One region of the Shewanella sp. SM95 genome, then DNA from elsewhere that is predicted to be linked to it. Evidence: predicted binding sites of a transcription regulator. Region 1 holds the regulator's gene; each other region holds the start of a gene.
What was found. The regulator MetJ, encoded in region 1, represses methionine synthesis genes. The targets are predictions, from matches to a motif close to TAGACGTCTAGACGTCTA.
Positions count from the first base shown of each region.

Region 2: a site for MetJ is predicted at 3,178-3,195, ahead of serA (phosphoglycerate dehydrogenase). Genes of this name have one in related genera too.
Region 3: a site for MetJ is predicted at 3,625-3,642, ahead of msrA (peptide-methionine (S)-S-oxide reductase MsrA). Genes of this name have one in related genera too.

Region 1 covers NZ_JAKKSE010000007.1:111,347-117,185, forward strand. The annotation lists partial or broken gene phsA (thiosulfate reductase PhsA) at 1-580, shown strand, start outside; gene L5M29_RS10325 (4Fe-4S dicluster domain-containing protein) at 593-1,159, shown strand; gene nrfD (NrfD/PsrC family molybdoenzyme membrane anchor subunit) at 1,162-2,109, shown strand; gene L5M29_RS10335 (sulfite exporter TauE/SafE family protein) at 2,216-2,959, opposite strand; gene metJ (met regulon transcriptional regulator MetJ) at 3,094-3,408, opposite strand; gene metB (cystathionine gamma-synthase) at 3,621-4,784, shown strand; gene L5M29_RS10350 (bifunctional aspartate kinase/homoserine dehydrogenase II) at 4,796-5,839, shown strand, end outside.
Region 2 covers NZ_JAKKSE010000012.1:140,612-146,450, forward strand. The annotation lists gene L5M29_RS14220 (curlin) at 1-1,295, shown strand, start outside; gene L5M29_RS14225 (helix-turn-helix transcriptional regulator) at 1,461-2,126, opposite strand; gene L5M29_RS14230 (DUF2238 domain-containing protein) at 2,521-3,129, opposite strand; gene serA (phosphoglycerate dehydrogenase) at 3,284-4,513, shown strand; gene ygfZ (tRNA-modifying protein YgfZ) at 4,668-5,630, shown strand; gene L5M29_RS14245 (two-component system response regulator) at 5,719-5,839, opposite strand, start outside.
Region 3 covers NZ_JAKKSE010000002.1:140,068-145,906, reverse strand. The annotation lists gene L5M29_RS03465 (alpha/beta fold hydrolase) at 1-453, opposite strand, end outside; gene seqA (replication initiation negative regulator SeqA) at 752-1,294, shown strand; gene pgm (phosphoglucomutase (alpha-D-glucose-1,6-bisphosphate-dependent)) at 1,368-3,020, shown strand; gene msrA (peptide-methionine (S)-S-oxide reductase MsrA) at 3,133-3,612, opposite strand; gene astE (succinylglutamate desuccinylase) at 3,943-4,977, shown strand; gene L5M29_RS03440 (thiamine pyrophosphate-dependent dehydrogenase E1 component subunit alpha) at 5,140-5,839, shown strand, end outside.

The DNA.
Region 1 (5,839 bases):
AATTATGTTGTGCGAGCCTAAGATGGTTGCCGAGTTTATTAAGGCATACCCCAATGCGCGACCTGCCGATGAAGACGGCACTTACGCCAGCGCACTGACCTTTAAAACCCCTAGTGGCAAGATTGAACTCACTTCCGCGAAAGTCGAAGCCATGGCACCGGGCCGTGGGGTGATCAAGTTCCGCGAAGTGAATCTTAAAAAAGCAGATGAGCTGTACTTTATCCAAGGCAAAGTGGCGGTGCACACCAATGGCGCAACCCACAATGTGCCTATGCTCGCTAACCTGATGTCGGATAACGCTGTGTGGGTTCACCCTGTTACTGCGGGCAAATTAGGGATCAGCAATGGCGACCCAATCCGCCTCACCAGCAGTGTTGGCACAGAAGAAGGCCATGCCTTAGTCACGCCGGGTATTCGCCAAGATACTGTGTTTGCTTACATGGGCTTTGGTTCTAAAAACAAAGAGTTGGTCAGAGCAACGGGCAAAGGTATCCACTGCGGTAACTTACTGCCGCACGTTACTGCTCCTGTGTGTGGCATGACAGTGCACACCACGGGCGTCACGCTGGCAAAGCGCTAATCGGAGGCTTAAATGAATAAACGATATGTAATGGTGCACGACGAGAATAAGTGCATCGGCTGCCAAGCTTGTAACGTGGCGTGTCGCAGTGAAAATGGCGTACCCGAAGGCGTAACTCGTCTGCAAGTGCGTGTGGAAGGCCCCTTTGGTGAGATGCCCAATCTGCATTTCAAATATCACAGGGTATCTTGCCAGCAATGTGAAGATGCACCCTGCGTTAAGGTGTGCCCAACAGGCGCGGCCTATGTGGGTGAAGACGGCATTATCTCTATCCATACCGAGAAGTGTGTCGGCTGTATGTACTGTGTGGCAGCGTGCCCTTATAAAGTGCGCTTTATGAACCCAGAAACCAAGGCGGCGGATAAGTGTAACTTCTGTAAAGACAGTCGTTTAGCACGGGGCGAAGAGCCAGCGTGTGTGACAGTGTGTCCAACCGATGCCTTAGTGTTTGGTGATGCCAATGATCCAAGCAGTGAAGTGGCCATCATGCTCAACACTAAAATCACTTACCAAGATAAAACCCATTTGGGCACAAAACCTAGGGTATATCGCGTTCCTACCAAAAGAGGGGGGATTTGATTATGAACAATACTTGGGGCGACATGGCGCAATATGATCCTGTCACTTGGCACTGGGTCATCGCCGTTTACCTGTTTATGGCGGGGTTATCCGCGGGCAGTTTATTGATTGGCATTGGTTTACGCTGGGCGAATAAGGAACTCAGCGCGGGAGCTGAAAGCAGCATTCTTAAGGCGGCAGCCATTATTGGGCCTGTAGCAATTAGCTTAGGTCTAGCTTGCTTAGTGTTTGACTTAACCAAACCATTCCACTTCTGGTTGATCTTAATTCACTATAACTTCCAGTCTGTGATGGCAATCGGGGTACTGGCGCTGCTGGCGTATTCTCCCTTAGCTTTTGCGTACGCCATTATTGTGCTGCGGGATGACTTACCAAAATGGGGTTTGGGTTTCCTAACACCTATCGCTAAGTTACTTATGCCATTTCGAAAGCTGATTGAAGTATTGTTGTTTGTCCTCGCCATTGGCGTAGGGGCTTACACTGGCTTCTTAATTTCGGCGATGAATGCCTATCCTATGCTCAACACTGCGGTACTGCCTGCGCTGTTTTTAGTGTCAGGTCTATCGGCGGGCGCTGCGGCAAATGCGGTACTGGCGTTGCTGATGTTTAAGACGGACAGCCACGACAAAACCTTAGTGAAGATGCACGGTTTAGAATTGCCTGTGATGGCGATTGAAATCCTGTTCCTGTTCATGTTGTTCTGCGCCTTGTACTTCAAGGGCGGCGCGGCGGCTGCGGCCTTAGCATCGTTAACGTCTGGGCTATGGGCAAGCGTGTTCTGGATAGGCGTTGTCGGTATTGGCTTTGGTATTCCATTGCTGTTTATGCTGCTACCCGCCGCGACTCGCCACACTAAGGGCGCGATGATCATGGTGGCTTGTGCGAGCTTAACGGGCGTACTCGCCTTAAGACACTTTATTGTGTACGCAGGGCAAAGCTATTTAAGCTGAGTGTAAGCTGGCTTTACATATTGATAGATAAAGAAAAAGCACTGGCAATGTCAGTGCTTTTTTATTGTTTGAATCTTCAGATGATTTGCCATTACAAGCGGGACGCTTATTGGGGTAATAACTCGATAACCGACTTCATCGTTAGCACTAAGGCGCTGATACTGCACAGGACTAACGTCGCCATCTTTGTCTTCTCTTTATCGACACGGCCCACTAATCGTCCTGCGACTAAGTAACCTAAAATCACTGAGGGGAGCAGCATCAACGACAGCCACAGATGTTTTAATTCTAATAAGCCAGTGATCGCTAAAATGATCAGTGCAATCATGGAGCTAAAAATGAAAAAGGCCGACAGGGCAGCGCGAAACTGCGAGGCATCTTTGCCTGCCAACAAAATCGCCATCGGCGGGCCACCAATCGCGGCGATATTGCCGAAGATCCCTGAAACCACGCCCGCACCGAAGAGGGTTTTCTTATTCACTGGCAGGCTGAATTTATACAGGCTGAGGATCACTGCGACAGTCACAATGGCGGCGATGGATAAACCGAGTATGGGTTGAGGCGCAAACAGCAACAGGCTCGCGCCGATAAAACCGCCGGGCACGCGGCCTATGAGCGCATATTGCAAGCCATTGAATTCTAAGTGACCGCGTTCACGCACTAAGGTCAGCAGGGCGATGGAGAAACCCATAGCAATAACAGGCGCAGGTACAAGTTGTGGATCGACGATATACAGCAAAGGACTGGCGACAACCGCAAGCCCAAACCCAATAAGACTTTGGGTTAATGCGCCCAGAAACACGACCAGCGAGGCTAAGGCGAGTGTCTGTGGATCTATCATAGAAAACATAGGATTTCCTATATCCCAAACCAACTCAAGATGGTGAAATTTAAAGTTTGAAGTCGCTTGGGTATAAACAAAAAGGGATCGTTAACGATCCCTATTGATGAGCACTGTGATATGACTTTGAAAGCGACGAGTCGCTATTCCATGTCTTCCCACTCTATTCCCATTTGATCCATCAACAACTTGGCTTCGGCGGGAATGCTGTCTGGGTTATCTTTTGACAGATCTTCATCGTTGGGCAATGGCTGGCCAGTGTAGGCGTGCAAAAATGCCTCACACAACAGCTCGCTGTTGGTGGCGTGACGCAAATTATTGACCTGACGACGAGTACGTTCGTCCGTGAGGACCTTAAGCACTTTGAGCGGAATAGACACAGTAATTTTTTTTACTTGTTCATTCTTCTTGCCATGTTCAGCATAGGGGCTGATGTATTCCCCATTCCATTCAGTCATTGACTCACCTGTTATAACGCTAAATTCGGGGCAGATTTTAAACCCTTACAAAGAACAGTCAAATTATTGCTACTATTTCTTTGTGATTGCAAACAGATTTCTTTATGTTCAGACGTCTAAACGTCTTCACGCCTATTGACGATGGCGTTGGGCTTAGGTACATTTAGACGTCCAGACATCTCTATCAGTCTACCGAATTTAGGAGTCCACCCATGGCAGAGCGTCAATTAGCCACACTGGCTGTGCGTCAGGGTATCGAAAGCGATACTCAATATGGCGCAGTTGTGCCACCGATTTATTTGTCGACTAATTACGCCTTCGATGGTCATAAAAATCCCCGCGAATTCGATTACAGTCGTTCAGGCAACCCAACGCGCTGCATTTTAGGCGAAGCATTAGCGCAATTAGAAAAGGGTGCCACTGGCATAGTGACCTGCACTGGCATGGCGGCCATCACCTTAGTGACGACTTTGCTCGGCCCCGATGACCTATTGGTTGTGCCCCATGATTGCTATGGCGGTTCCTACCGTTTATTTACCAACTTGGCGAAGAAAGGCCAGTTTAAGCTCATTGTGGTCGACCAAACCGACAGCCAAGCGTTAGCCGCCGCCATTGCCCAGAATCCTAAGATGGTGTGGCTCGAAACCCCATCGAACCCGTTATTGCGTGTGGTAGATATCGAAGCCATTGCTAAGGTGAGCCATGAGGTCGGCGCGCTGGTGGTGGTCGATAACACCTTTTTATCGCCGATATTGCAACAACCCCTATTGTTAGGCGCGGATATCGTTATCCACTCCACCACTAAATATATCAATGGTCACAGCGATGTAGTCGGCGGCGCAGTGGTCGCCAAAGACGCGCAAATCGGCGAAAGCTTACATTGGTGGTCGAACACTCTAGGCTTAACGGGGTCAGCCTTTGACAGTTATCTGACCCTGCGAGGCCTGCGTACCTTAGCTGTGCGTATTCGCGAGCATCAAACCAATGCCCAGCGTATTATTGAGGTATTAACGCAAAGCCCTGTGGTGAGTAAAGTCTATTACCCAGGGCTTGCGGATCACCCAGGTCACGCCATTGCGGCCAAGCAACAACAGGGCTTTGGCGCTATGCTGAGCTTTGAGCTCAAAGGCGGCGAGGCCGAAGTGGTGGCCTTTTTAGGTGCACTCAGCTTATTTAGCGTGGCGGAAAGTTTAGGTGGCGTCGAAAGTTTAGTGGCAGTGCCCGCCACTATGACCCACAGAGCCATGGAGCCGCAGGCGCGCTTCGAGGCTGGTATTAAGGACACCCTATTGCGTCTATCGGTGGGTATTGAAGATGCCGCCGATTTAGTTGCAGATATTCAAGCAGGATTAGCCGCCGTTGCGGCTTGTCAGTAGAGGAATAATAGATGGCACGTTGTCACTTACATAAATTTGGTGGCTCCAGTTTAGCGGATGCCGATTGTTATCGCCGAGTCGCCCATATCCTGTTAACCCACGGTCATAGTGATGATCTTGTGGTGGTCTCTGCGGCGGGTAAAAGCACGAATTTCCTGTATAAATTATTAGCGCTGCGTGATGCGGGTCAGCTATGGCAAGAAGAGTTACAAGTGCTGATCAGCTACCAACAGGGGTTGATTGAGCAGTTGTTGTCGAATGAACAAGCCCGCGATCTGCGTGAGCGTTTGGCCACGGATAAAGCGCAGCTCATCAGCTTATTGTCCTTAGATACCCGCAACGATTACCAAATTAACCATGTGGTAAGCTTTGGCGAACGTTGGTCGGCACGCCTGATGGCGGCGCTGCTGCGTGAATCGGGCGTGGCGGCAAGCCATGTGGATGCCTGTTCAATTTTAGTGGCCGATGAAGCCGCTGTGCCGCAAATTCGGGTACAAGAATCCCGCGCTAAAGTACAAGCCCTATTAGCCGCCCACCCAAATGAACGGCTGGTGATCACCGGCTTTATCTGCGCTAACGAGCGTGGCGATACCTTGTTACTTGGTCGTAATGGTTCAGATTTTAGCGCCAGCCTGATTGCGAGTCTCGCTGATATCGAGCGCGTGACCATTTGGACCGATGTGGAAGGGGTGTTCAACGCCGATCCTAATAAAATCAACGATGCCAAGTTACTGAAAAGCATGTCACTTGCCGAAGCCGATCGCCTAGCGCGTTTAGGCTCGCCAGTATTGCATTCGCGCACTTTGCAGCCGTTATTCAATACCGAAGTGAGCTTAGCGGTGCGTTCAAGTTATGCGTCCCACACCGACTTTACCTTAATCGCGCCCCACAGTTCGTCGGCGAGCGCGCCTGTGGTGACTAATCTCAATGCTGTTGTCCTGTTCGGCTTTAAACTCACGGGTGAGTTAACCCGTTTATTAGATTTATTGATCGCCGCGGGTTTAACGCCATTGGCCCATTGGACCTCTGCCCATCAAAGGGTTGAACTTGCCTAT
Region 2 (5,839 bases), on a different contig from region 1:
TGTGGCATGAAGCGGCTATTAATTCAACGGGTGATGATAACAAGGTCCAAATAACGCAACAAGTTGACTGGCATGTGGCAAGTGCAAATGTTGTAGGTGACAACAACAATGTAAATGTGTCGCAAAATGGTTTCTTTAACCAAAGCAGTAGCGATGTTACTGGCAACGATAACACGGTATTCGTTAACCAATTAGGCGAAGTCAACGAAAGCCAAGTTGAAATCACTGGCGCTGAAAACAGCGTGTTTGTTGAGCAAGAAGGCGACGCAAACTTTGCAGTTTTTCGCGTTGAAGGCAGCAACAACGACGGTAAAATCACACAAATCGGTGACAACAACCAAGCAGGTTTAATCGCTCTCGACTTAACCGCTAACGTGGGTAACAACAACGACGTTTCTGTTAATCAAGCGGGTAACAATAACTTTGGCGCAGCGAAAGGTATTGCAGGTAATGACAACACAGTAGACATGGTCCAAAAAGGTGATAACCATGTTGGCTTCGTTTACGCACTGGCCGGCAGCGATAACGATATTTCAATGGATCAAAAAGGTAACGGCAACACGGCTTATCTTGCGATGACTACGGGTGATGACAACAGTGTCGATATTACTCAAAATGGCAGCGGCAACACTATCGGTGATACTTTAGTGGCCGATATCCAAGGTGATGATAACGATATTACTATCACTCAAAAAGGCGATGTCAACGGTGCGGAGTTCCAAGTATGGGGCGATAGCAACGACGTTGACTTGAAACAAAAAGGCGATGCGAACTTCGCGACCTTTGGTGCATACGGTGCAGATAATGACTTCGATTTATCTTCTAAAGGCGATAACAACGAAATCATTGCCTTCGCTGATGGTGAAGATAACAGCATTGAAGTCAGCCAAGAAGGCGATGAGAACTTTGCTTATGTAGATGCCGTGGGTAGCGATAACGAAGTTGATGTTGAGCAAGATGGCGCTGAGAACGAAACATTGATTTCTGTTACTGGCAACAACAATGCCGATGTCAGCGCACTTCAAAGTGGCGATCTTAACGTTATTGACCTGATTATTGAAGGTGATGAAAACACCGCGCAAATTACTCAATCAGGTAAAGGTAACTGGGTAGGCGGCGATAGCGACACTTCATTTGCTTCAAATTCATTTGGCGTTAGCGGTGACAATAACAGCCTGTCAATCACTCAAACGGGTAATGACAACTTAGTGTTAGGTTCTCAAGCAGGCACTAACAACAGCATCAACGTGAACCAATCAGGCAATATGAACGTTGCCACTGTAGTGCAATACTAATCAATACTGTTAAACCACCACAGCTAAACTCTTTGGTGGTTTATAAAATGGGTGTTAAACAAAAAGCGGGAATGTTTAAATAAACATTCCCGCTTTTCTATGTTGATATGCCAGCAATCATTAACCACTCACAGCGAAAAGCTAACGACCAATATCTTTAACTGACTAACTGCACAGCTCAAAGTGAGTTTGATAGGTTTGCGCCCAACGTAAAAGCTCAACCCGATTACGAGACTGGGTCTTGCGGAAAATAGAAGAAATATGCGCCTTCACTGTATGTTCGCTGATACATAACCTATGAGCGATTTCTTTATTCCTCGCACCACTCGATACGAATTGAATGATAGTGCGTTCACGGGATGTCAGCATCTGCAGCATAGCCACAGTATCAGAGGGCATTTCATTATTACCTTCTAACTTTTGTACGACACGGCGGAACATTTTGCTTAGCAAAGTTCTATCGTACCAAAGTTCCTCTGCCACCATTTTACGTAAACCCGTTAACATCAGATCCATACGTTGATCGGCAAATAAAATACCTCGAATGCCGAGTAACATTGCAGATTCTTGGTCTAAGGAGTCTCGCTCAACTTGATACAGCGCCACAGGAAAATGTGACACTAATCGCGAAGCTAACAGAGGTATCCCTTTGTTATCTAATGCTGAACCTTTTTGGGTGATCAGATAAAAACTACGGCGACTCTTGTCTAAATCCAGTTCAGCCGCATGCTTTACTATTCGCGTTTTCAAACCTATGGATTCAGCGAGTAACGCTAAATGACATGGCGCGGCCATTTGGTGTAAAAAAACCAATTCATTAATTGTGCTCAATGACTCTCCTCCCTGAAAAGTATTCTCTATTGCAAAATGGTATGTTTGACTCGTCTTTTTAGTTAGATTTTTCAACATTCCATTAACCTAGTTAATTCTGACTAGTTAACGATTGAAAAACATCACCCAAATGTACTATTCCCTGTTTAATGCTAGTAGGTTCGACTAACTCACCACAATAAAATGGAATAACAGTCAAAAATACCGTTTTACTTGGCCAACGCCCAGCACCTAATACTTTCCAACTATGACGTTATCAATCCAAAGTTGCAACACAAAGAAAACACAATAACAACACTAAAGTATGACAACTCAATGTCATCACACTCACACCATATATTTCAGGGAAGAAAGTCTTACAACTCAAACAGAGAGCATCACCCACTTTTAGCCGCTAAATCCTCTGCTTGAGTCTCGCGATTTGTTTATCTTGAAAACGAGACAGTAAAGCTAACGCGACAATTGCGCCAATGAGGGCAAGAAACATGTCGGATTGGGTATCCCATACATAGCCTTGAGTCCCTAAAAAGGCTTCAGCCCCTTCGCCGGTTGCCACGGCAACCCACCATTCGATCAGTTCATAAAACGCCGAAAATGCGAGCACAAAACAAGTAGCAAGAAACGCGCACCAAGCCCCAGGTTTGACAGCTTGATTACGCAACATAATTTCACGGGCGAGCATGGCTGGGATAAAACCTTGCGCAAAATGACCCACTTTATCGTAATTATTACGTTCTGAACCCATCCAATCCGCAATCGTGTCGAATAACGGCACTTCAGCGTAAGTATAATGAGCACCTACAAACAACACACAGCAGTGTATTAAGACGAGAAAATACACTAGAGGTGTTAGTGGAAAACGTTTGCGAGTAAAGAATAAAATCGGTACAGCAATCAATGCAGGTAAGGCTTCGAGCCACCATGTGAAAGGATCTGCGGGTTTTATCGCCGACCACACCAAAACTGAGAGGTAAATACCGCACCATGCGATTTTGTTATTCAATGTTTCTTCCTCTTATGCGATATTGTTCTAAATTTAGAATATTAACTTTAGCCATCTAGCCCTCCACACTGAGCAAAAAAAGTGCTATTTTGGTGGGTGAAGGTTGTGAGCATATCATAAGAAACATTTCTATTAATTAGAGGGTACCCATATCATGGCGAAACATTCGCTGGACAAGGATAAGATCAAGATCCTGCTGTTGGAAGGCGTCCACCAATCTGCGGTCGATGTATTTGAACGTGCGGGATACACCAATATCGAATACCACAAAGCTTCCTTAAGCGATGAAGCCTTACTTGAGTCCATTAAAGATGCGCATTTTGTGGGACTTCGTTCGCGTACCCAATTAACTGCAGAGGTGCTGAAACGTGCCGAGAAGTTAATCGCGATAGGATGTTTCTGTATTGGAACCAACCAAGTTGACCTTGCCACCGCCGAATCCCTTGGTATCCCAGTATTTAACGCTCCCTTCTCAAACACTCGCAGTGTTGCAGAACTCGTGATTGGCGAAATCATTATGTTGATGCGGGGTATCCCTGAACGCAACGCTATCGCTCACCGTGGCGGCTGGATGAAAACCGCAGCGGGCAGCTATGAAGTGCGTGGTAAAACCTTAGGTGTAATTGGTTACGGCCATATTGGTACTCAACTTGGCATTCTGGCGGAAACCTTAGGTATGCGCGTCGTGTTCTTCGATATCGAAGACAAACTGCCACTAGGTAACGCACAACAAGTCCATTCGTTGGAACTCCTATTAGCACAAGCTGATGTAGTAAGCTTACATGTCCCTGAAACTCCACAAACAAAAGACATGATAGGCGCTGCCGAGTTTGCAGCAATGAAAAAGGGCAGCATCTTTATCAACGCATCACGCGGTACTGTAGTCGATATTGAAGCTTTAACCGTTGCGTTAAAAGAACGTCACCTCGCAGGTGCAGCAATCGATGTATTCCCCGTTGAACCACAATCGAATGACGATGAATTTATCAGTCCTCTACGCGGTTTAGACAATGTTCTACTCACGCCGCATGTGGGCGGTAGCACGGCCGAAGCCCAAGAAAACATTGGTATCGAAGTCGCGGGTAAGCTCGCTAAATACTCAGACAACGGCTCAACCGTTTCTGCGGTTAACTTCCCTGAAGTGTCATTACCAACGCATAAAGGCACCTCGCGCTTGCTGCATATTCACCAAAACCGTCCGGGCGTGTTGATCAAGATCAACCAAGCCTTCTCGGAAAAAGGCATCAACATCGCCGCCCAATATTTGCAGACCACCGCAGAAATTGGTTATGTCGTGATGGAAGTAGACACAACTCAAGCGGAAGAAGCCTTAGTTGAACTCAAAGCCATTGAAGGTACATTGCGTACTCGCGTGCTGTTTTAAACTTTAAACTCCACTCGCTTTAAGCCTATCGACTAAAGCACACATATTAAGGCGCACAGATCATTCACAGATATGTGCGCCTTATGCTTTTGAGCCAACTGGAATTCCGTTACAATCTAGCCTCTCACATCGTCTTCATTTTCAGGATCTCGCTATGACTATTTCAGTTTCTACGCCCCATTGGGATCTGGACGCTACCTTGCCTCCACTTATGCTTGCCAACTTATCTCATTTGGGCCTCATCAAAGTCGTTGGAGAACAAGGCCGCAGTTTTATCCATGGCCAAGTGACCACAGACATCAGCTCATTGGCCACAGATCAATGGCGCTGGGGCGCGCATTGCGATCCTAAAGGTAAAATGCTGGCCAGTTTCAGAACCTTTGCCATTCAAGATGCACTCTTTATGTTGATGCCAAAGGATGCCATCGAAGTCGATTTACCCCAGTTACAAAAATATGCCGTTTTTAGTAAAGCCACCCTAAGCAATGCATCCGCTGAGTGGACTCTGCTCGGGGTTGCCGGTGAACAGGCAAGCCAATTCGTGAACAAACATTTTGGTGACATTCAGCAAGAGCTCACACTCATTGAAAATGGTGCGATTTTAAAAGACGCTGAACGTTTTATTTTAGTATTAACACCAGATGCTGCGGCAGCTTTAGTTGCGCAATCGGAACTGAGTGTATTTGACGCCAGTGCATGGCAAGCGTTAGAGATTGCAGCAGGTTACCCCAACCTTGCCGCCAGCCATGCCAGCCAGTACGTACCGCAGATGTGTAATCTACAAGCGGTTAACGGTATCAGCTTCAACAAGGGCTGCTACATGGGACAAGAAACCATAGCGCGAATGAAATATCGCGGTGGTAATAAACGCGCCCTGTATATTTTGCACGGCCACACTAGTCTTCAAATCACCCTAGCATCAGGCCTTGAAATCGCGATGGAAGACAGTTTTCGCCGTGGCGGTCAAATCATTGAGTTTGTACAGCGCGGCAACCAAGTCTTGTTAACCGCCGTACTTCCTAATGACACGGCTAATGATACTCAGCTACGTTTTGCCGACGATGAACAATCACATTTAACGATCCAAGCCCTGCCCTACTCATTAGATGAAGCGTAATGCTTTGATTTAATATGATTAGTATAAAATATTGAAGCAGAATAAAGGCGCCAATGGCGCCTTTACCTTAGTCAATGCACTTCGAGCATCAATTTTCTAAATAAGTATCTCGAATGGCAATTGCTTCTGGCAGGATTTGCTTGAACTCCTCCACCAGCTTAGGATCGAAATGTTTTCCCGCTTGATTTTCAAATAACTCCATAGTTGCT
Region 3 (5,839 bases), on a different contig from region 1:
TGCCGTTGCTTCGTCAATACCATTGTCAATTAAGTGGTTTAGGGCAAAGCGTCTGTCGGTATGGCCTTCTAAGGGCAGGCTTTCTAATGCCGCAAACACTGTGTCGTGTCTTGGCTCATAGGCGACGGGGGCGATATCGGCTGCCACCATGCTGATAATGCGCTCTGGAAAGGCTAACGCCGTCGCCATGGCGATTTTACCGCCCATGGAGTGACCCACAATATGGGCGCGTTCAATAGCCAGTTCGTCGAGCAAGCTGATCATTGCAGTGACGAGGCGAGGGTAGTCCATTTGATCCCAATGCTCACTTAAACCATGATTGGGCACATCGACACGAATAACTTGATACTGATTTTCTAATACTTGCCCTAGACCTTTGAGGTTATCTAGATTACCGAACAAGCCGTGGATCAAGAGCACTGCGGGTCCTTGGCCTGTGGAAACAAAGTTCATGGTGATTCCTGTTGGAGATTTTTAGCTTAGCGTGACGCGAATTGTGCCCTTAATGCCGTTGGCTTGACAAGTCAGTTGCCATTTCTATAGTGGGGGCGGCCAGTAACTTGTGTGCTTTTTCGGCAATTGTCGATTAACTGCTAGTTTGCTGTGCTATTTCCCGCACTTTTAGAATAATGGCGCTTTATCAGATTGATAGAGATAGATACACTGGTAACAGATCGCAATGATCTGCCCCGATCGCTGTGGTACACTTTTTTCGGTTAAGCCTGTCGAATAACAAAGGATAATTAAGGTTATGAAATATATCGAAGTAGATGAAGAGCTCTATCGTCATATTGCCAGCAAAACAGAACGTATTGGTGAGAGCGCCTCTGACATTCTTCGTCGATTACTCGGCCTGTCCGTCGATGCGGTCGAACAACCCCAGCCTTTGGCGATTAGCCAACCGAGCCTTGAAGCTGAACCTATTCAGCCCGTCGCGGCGCAAACAGTGCCAGCAGTGAATGATTTTAGTCGCTTAGTCGATGAACATCAGTTATCGCAGCAAAAAGGCGCAGTAGGGCGTTTTCTGTTTTTGCTCGAAAGTTTGTATCAATTAGCCCCAGAGCAATTCTCACAAATTCTGCAGATCCAAGGGCGCGATCGTTTGTATTTTGCTCGCTCTAAGGAGCAACTGCTCGAAGCGAGTGCTTCGGCTAACCCAAAAGAAATTGGTGCAAGTGGTTTCTGGGTAACGAGTAACAACAATACCGCCAAGAAACGCACTATTTTATCGGAAGTTTTAGTGCAATTTGGTTGTGATGCGACAGTCGCAGCGGGCATCGCCGAGCGCGTTTAATCCGCGGGTGAGCCAAGTTAGTACGACATTTTTCTACTTTTTCTAATTGTAATTGAGTGCAGGAGAGCCATAGGTGGCAATACATCAAAGGGCAGGACAAATCGCTAATCAGACGGATCTGGTCAATATTCCAAAACTGATGAGCCATTATTACAGCATCACGCCAAATATGGATGACGTACAACAACGCGTCACCTTTGGCACTTCTGGGCACAGAGGCTGCGCCTTCAATGGCAGTTTTAACCAACAACACATTTGGGCGATTACCCAAGCTGTGGTGGATTATCGCCAATCGGTGAATATCAATGGGCCGTTGATCCTCGGGATTGACACTCATGCGTTATCCTACGCCGCTTATTTATCGGCCATTGAAGTGCTGGCGGCAAATAAAGTCACAGTGAAAATCCAACAGAACGATGGATTTACGCCAACGCCAGTGGTTTCCCATGGGGTGATTTGCGCCAATCGCGAAGCCAATATTACGGGTGCGGCATTGTCCGATGGTTTGATCATTACGCCTTCCCATAATCCTCCTCAGGACGGTGGCATCAAGTACAATCCACCCCATGGTGGACCGGCCGAAGGTAATATCACGGCTTGGATTGAATCGCGGGCCAATGATTACTTGCGCCAAGCGTTAGCTGGCGTGCAAAAATTAGCGTATGCCAAAGCGCTGGCATCAGGCTATGTTAACGCCATTGATTTGATCACGCCCTATGTGGCTGATTTAGAAAATGTTATCGACATGCAGGCGATTGCCAACGCTAAGCTGCGTATCGGCGTTGACCCGCTCGGTGGTTCAGGGATTTTCTATTGGGCACCGATTGCCGCGCGTTATGGGCTCGATATCACCTTAGTCAATGATAAGGTTGATCCAAGCTTTAGCTTTATGCCGCTGGATAAAGACGGCAAAATCCGCATGGATTGCTCATCTCCCTACGCGATGGCCGGGTTACTCGCCCATAAAGAATCCTTTGATTTATGCCTTGGTAATGATCCCGATTATGACCGTCACGGCATAGTTTGCCCTGGTACGGGTTTGATGGATCCGAATCATTATCTTGCGGTCGCTATTGATTATTTACTGACACACAGACCAGATTGGAGCGATACCTTAGCCATAGGTAAAACCTTAGTATCGAGTGCGCTTATCGATAAAATCTGTGCTTTCCACGGCAAAACGTTACTCGAAGTGCCAGTGGGCTTTAAGTGGTTTGTCGACGGTTTAGCCGAAGCCACAATCGCCTTTGGCGGTGAAGAGAGTGCTGGCGCGGCATTTTTACGCCGTGATGGCTCTACTTGGTGTACGGATAAAGACGGTTTTATTCTAGGGTTACTTGCGGCAGAAATTCTTGCGGTGACAGGTAAAACCCCAGGTCAGCGTCACCAAGAGTTAGTAAAACAATTTGGCCAAAGTTTCTATAAGCGTATCGATAGCCCAATCAGTCTTGAAAACAAAGCCAAGTTTGCTTTGCTCAATGCCGATACCTTAAATGCCACTGTGCTTGCAGGTGAGACAATCGAAAACGTGTTAACCCATGCGCCAGGCAATAATGCGGCGATTGGCGGCATCAAAGTTACCACAGCTAATGGGTGGTTTGCGGCGCGTCCATCGGGCACTGAAGCGTTATTTAAAATCTACGGCGAAAGTTTTATCAGTGAGCAGCATTTGGCTGAGATCATCAAAGATGCGCAGGCATTAATTGATAAGGCGCTAAACGCTTAATGCAGTAGTAGGTTTATAAAGTATCAAAAACAAACGCACTCAGATTTGAGTGCGTTTTTGTTTGTGTCTAATTCAGCTGTGAGTAGTTGATCTCATGCTGATTTGACCGTATTTAGTACTCGATATGACAACTCGGTAAGTTATTCTTATCGATGTAATTTTGATGATATTCCTCAGCAACATGGAACTGTTGCAATGGCACAATTTCAGTGACGATATGGCGTAATCCCCAACGCCCCGAGCGGGCAAAAGCTAATTTTGAGGCTTCTGCGGCCGCTTTTTGCTCTCGGTCGTGGAAGAAAATGGTGCTGCGATATTGAGTGCCAATATCTCCGCCTTGCATGTTCAGACTCGTTGGATTGTGGTTTTTCCAAAATACATCGAGCAAGTCTTCATAACTGACAAGGGCAGGGTCAAATTCCACTTGCACCACTTCGGCATGGCCCGTTTTGCCTTTTTTGACTTCTTCATAGGTTGTCGCCGCATTATTGCCGCCCATATAGCCGCAGGTGGCATTCGATACGCCGTTCACTTGTCTAAAAAAATACTCTACGCCCCAGAAACAGCCGGCACCAAAGGTTGCTAACGCCATAATTAAATCCAATAGAAGTCTAGATGGCTAAGAATTGTGATAAAACTTGAGTGCAAAAGCAAGCCTCAAGCTGGAATATTTATCATGGGAAATTCTTAGGGAATGTCCTAAGAATTTAACAATCAGCTTAGTTGAATGTCATTCCGCTTAAAACTGGGTCCTACGGCAATAAATGTCTGAGAACAGCACTAAAAACATGTGTTAGTATTGAAGCCGTTTTTTAGGTGCGAGTGAGACTAACCGCGGTGAGATAAATGCTTAAGTGGTTATTACTGCCTGTACTTATGCTATTGCGCCAATACTGTTACACATCATTATAAGGAGAATTCTGTGTTACAAGCTCTGTTAGATTCAAAGGATTTTTTAGCGCTCACCTTAGCCCATCCTGAACAGTTCGATGGCGAATTTTCATTTAACTTAGGCGATCATACTCAAGTGGAAGTGTGGGATACCGGTGTTATTGTTTTCGAACCAATACAGAATGAAGGAAAAGATATTGTGCTTTCCTGCGGTGTTCACGGTAACGAGACCGCGCCCATTGAACTCTGCAATAGCTTAATTAAACAACTTCTACAGCAAAAGATCATCGCAAAGCAGCGCACTTTATTTCTCATTGGTAACCCATTAGCGATTAATAACGGCACGCGGATTATTGACGAAAACATGAATCGTCTATTTAGTGGTGAGCATTCCAATCCACCAGGGTTAGTGAACCCTGAGCGAGTACGCGCGAAAAAACTCGAAGCCTATGTCGATCGTTTTTATACTGCGGTTGCCGATGGACGTCAGCGCATCCATTATGATTTGCACACGGCGATGCGCGCCTCGAAGCATGAAAAGTTCGCTATCTATCCCTATCGTCCAGGGCGCGCCTTTAGCGGCGAGCAAATTATGTTTTTAGCCGCAAGCGGCGTCGATACAGTACTTTTCCACCACGAACCGACCACGACCTTCAGCTATTTTTCTTCTGAACGTTACGGCGCTGATGCCTTTACCATTGAGCTTGGTAAAGTGTATCCCATGGGGCAGAACGACATGACGCGTTTTATCGCCACCCATGAAATGTTCATGCGCTTGATCACCGCTAAGCCGTTGGAGCTAGATGCATTTGATGCCGATAAGGTCAACTTGTACCAAGTGTGCCGCGTTATCAATAAACATTTCGATGATTTTGAATTTACCTTCGCAACGGATGTCGAAAACTTCAGATCTTTCCCGAAGGGCTTTGTTTTAGCGCGGGAAGGTGGGCAAGAAATTAAAGTGGAGCACGAGTTTGAGTCTGTCGTGTTCCCTAATGCCAAAGTGCCTATTGGTAATCGCACTGTGATTTGCCTGATTCCTGCCGTGAATGCGGACGTGCGTTAGGCTTGTAAAGCAATATATACATGCGTGGCAGGGATAACTTGTGGTTTGAGCTATGCCAATGGTTGATAGGTAGTTTACGTTAACGTAATGTTCGTCGGGCATATTCGTATAAACAGACGCATCAAAACGCTTTGATGCGTAATGAGATAACAAGAGCACAATATGAGCAAAGCAACACTCAACACTGATACAGTGCACCGTGTCGGCTTCTTGGATAAGGCATCGCTACACATTCCTATCCTTCGAATTCTACAAGCCGACGGCACCACTTATGAAACCGCGGTTTTGCCTGTGATAGATGAAACCTTAGCCACTAAAATTTACGATACCTGTGTATTCACTCGGGTACTTGATGAACGTATGCTTGGTGCCCAGCGCCAAGGACGCATCAGCTTCTACATGACCTGTACGGGTGAAGAAGCGGCGATTGTCGGCAGTGTGGCCGCACTCGATCAAGAAGATGTGATCCTCGCACAATATCGTGAGCATGCGGCGCTGCGTTATCGCGGCTTTACCACTGAACAGTTTATGAATCAGATGTTCAGTAACGAGAAAGATCTTGGTAAAGGTCGCCAAATGCCAATCCATTACGGCAGTGCGGCATTGCATTATCAAACGATTTCGTCACCGTTAGCCACGCAAATCCCGCAGGCGACTGGTGTGGGCTACAGCTTAAAAATGCAAGGTAAGCGCAAAGTCGCGGTTTGCTATTTTGGCGAAGGCGCTGCATCGGAAGGGGATTTTCATGCTGGCCTCAACATGGCCGCGGTACTGAAATGCCCAATGATTTTCTTCTGTCGTAACAATGGCTACGCGATTTCTACCCCCACTGAAGAGCAGTTTGCTGGAAACGGTATTGCCA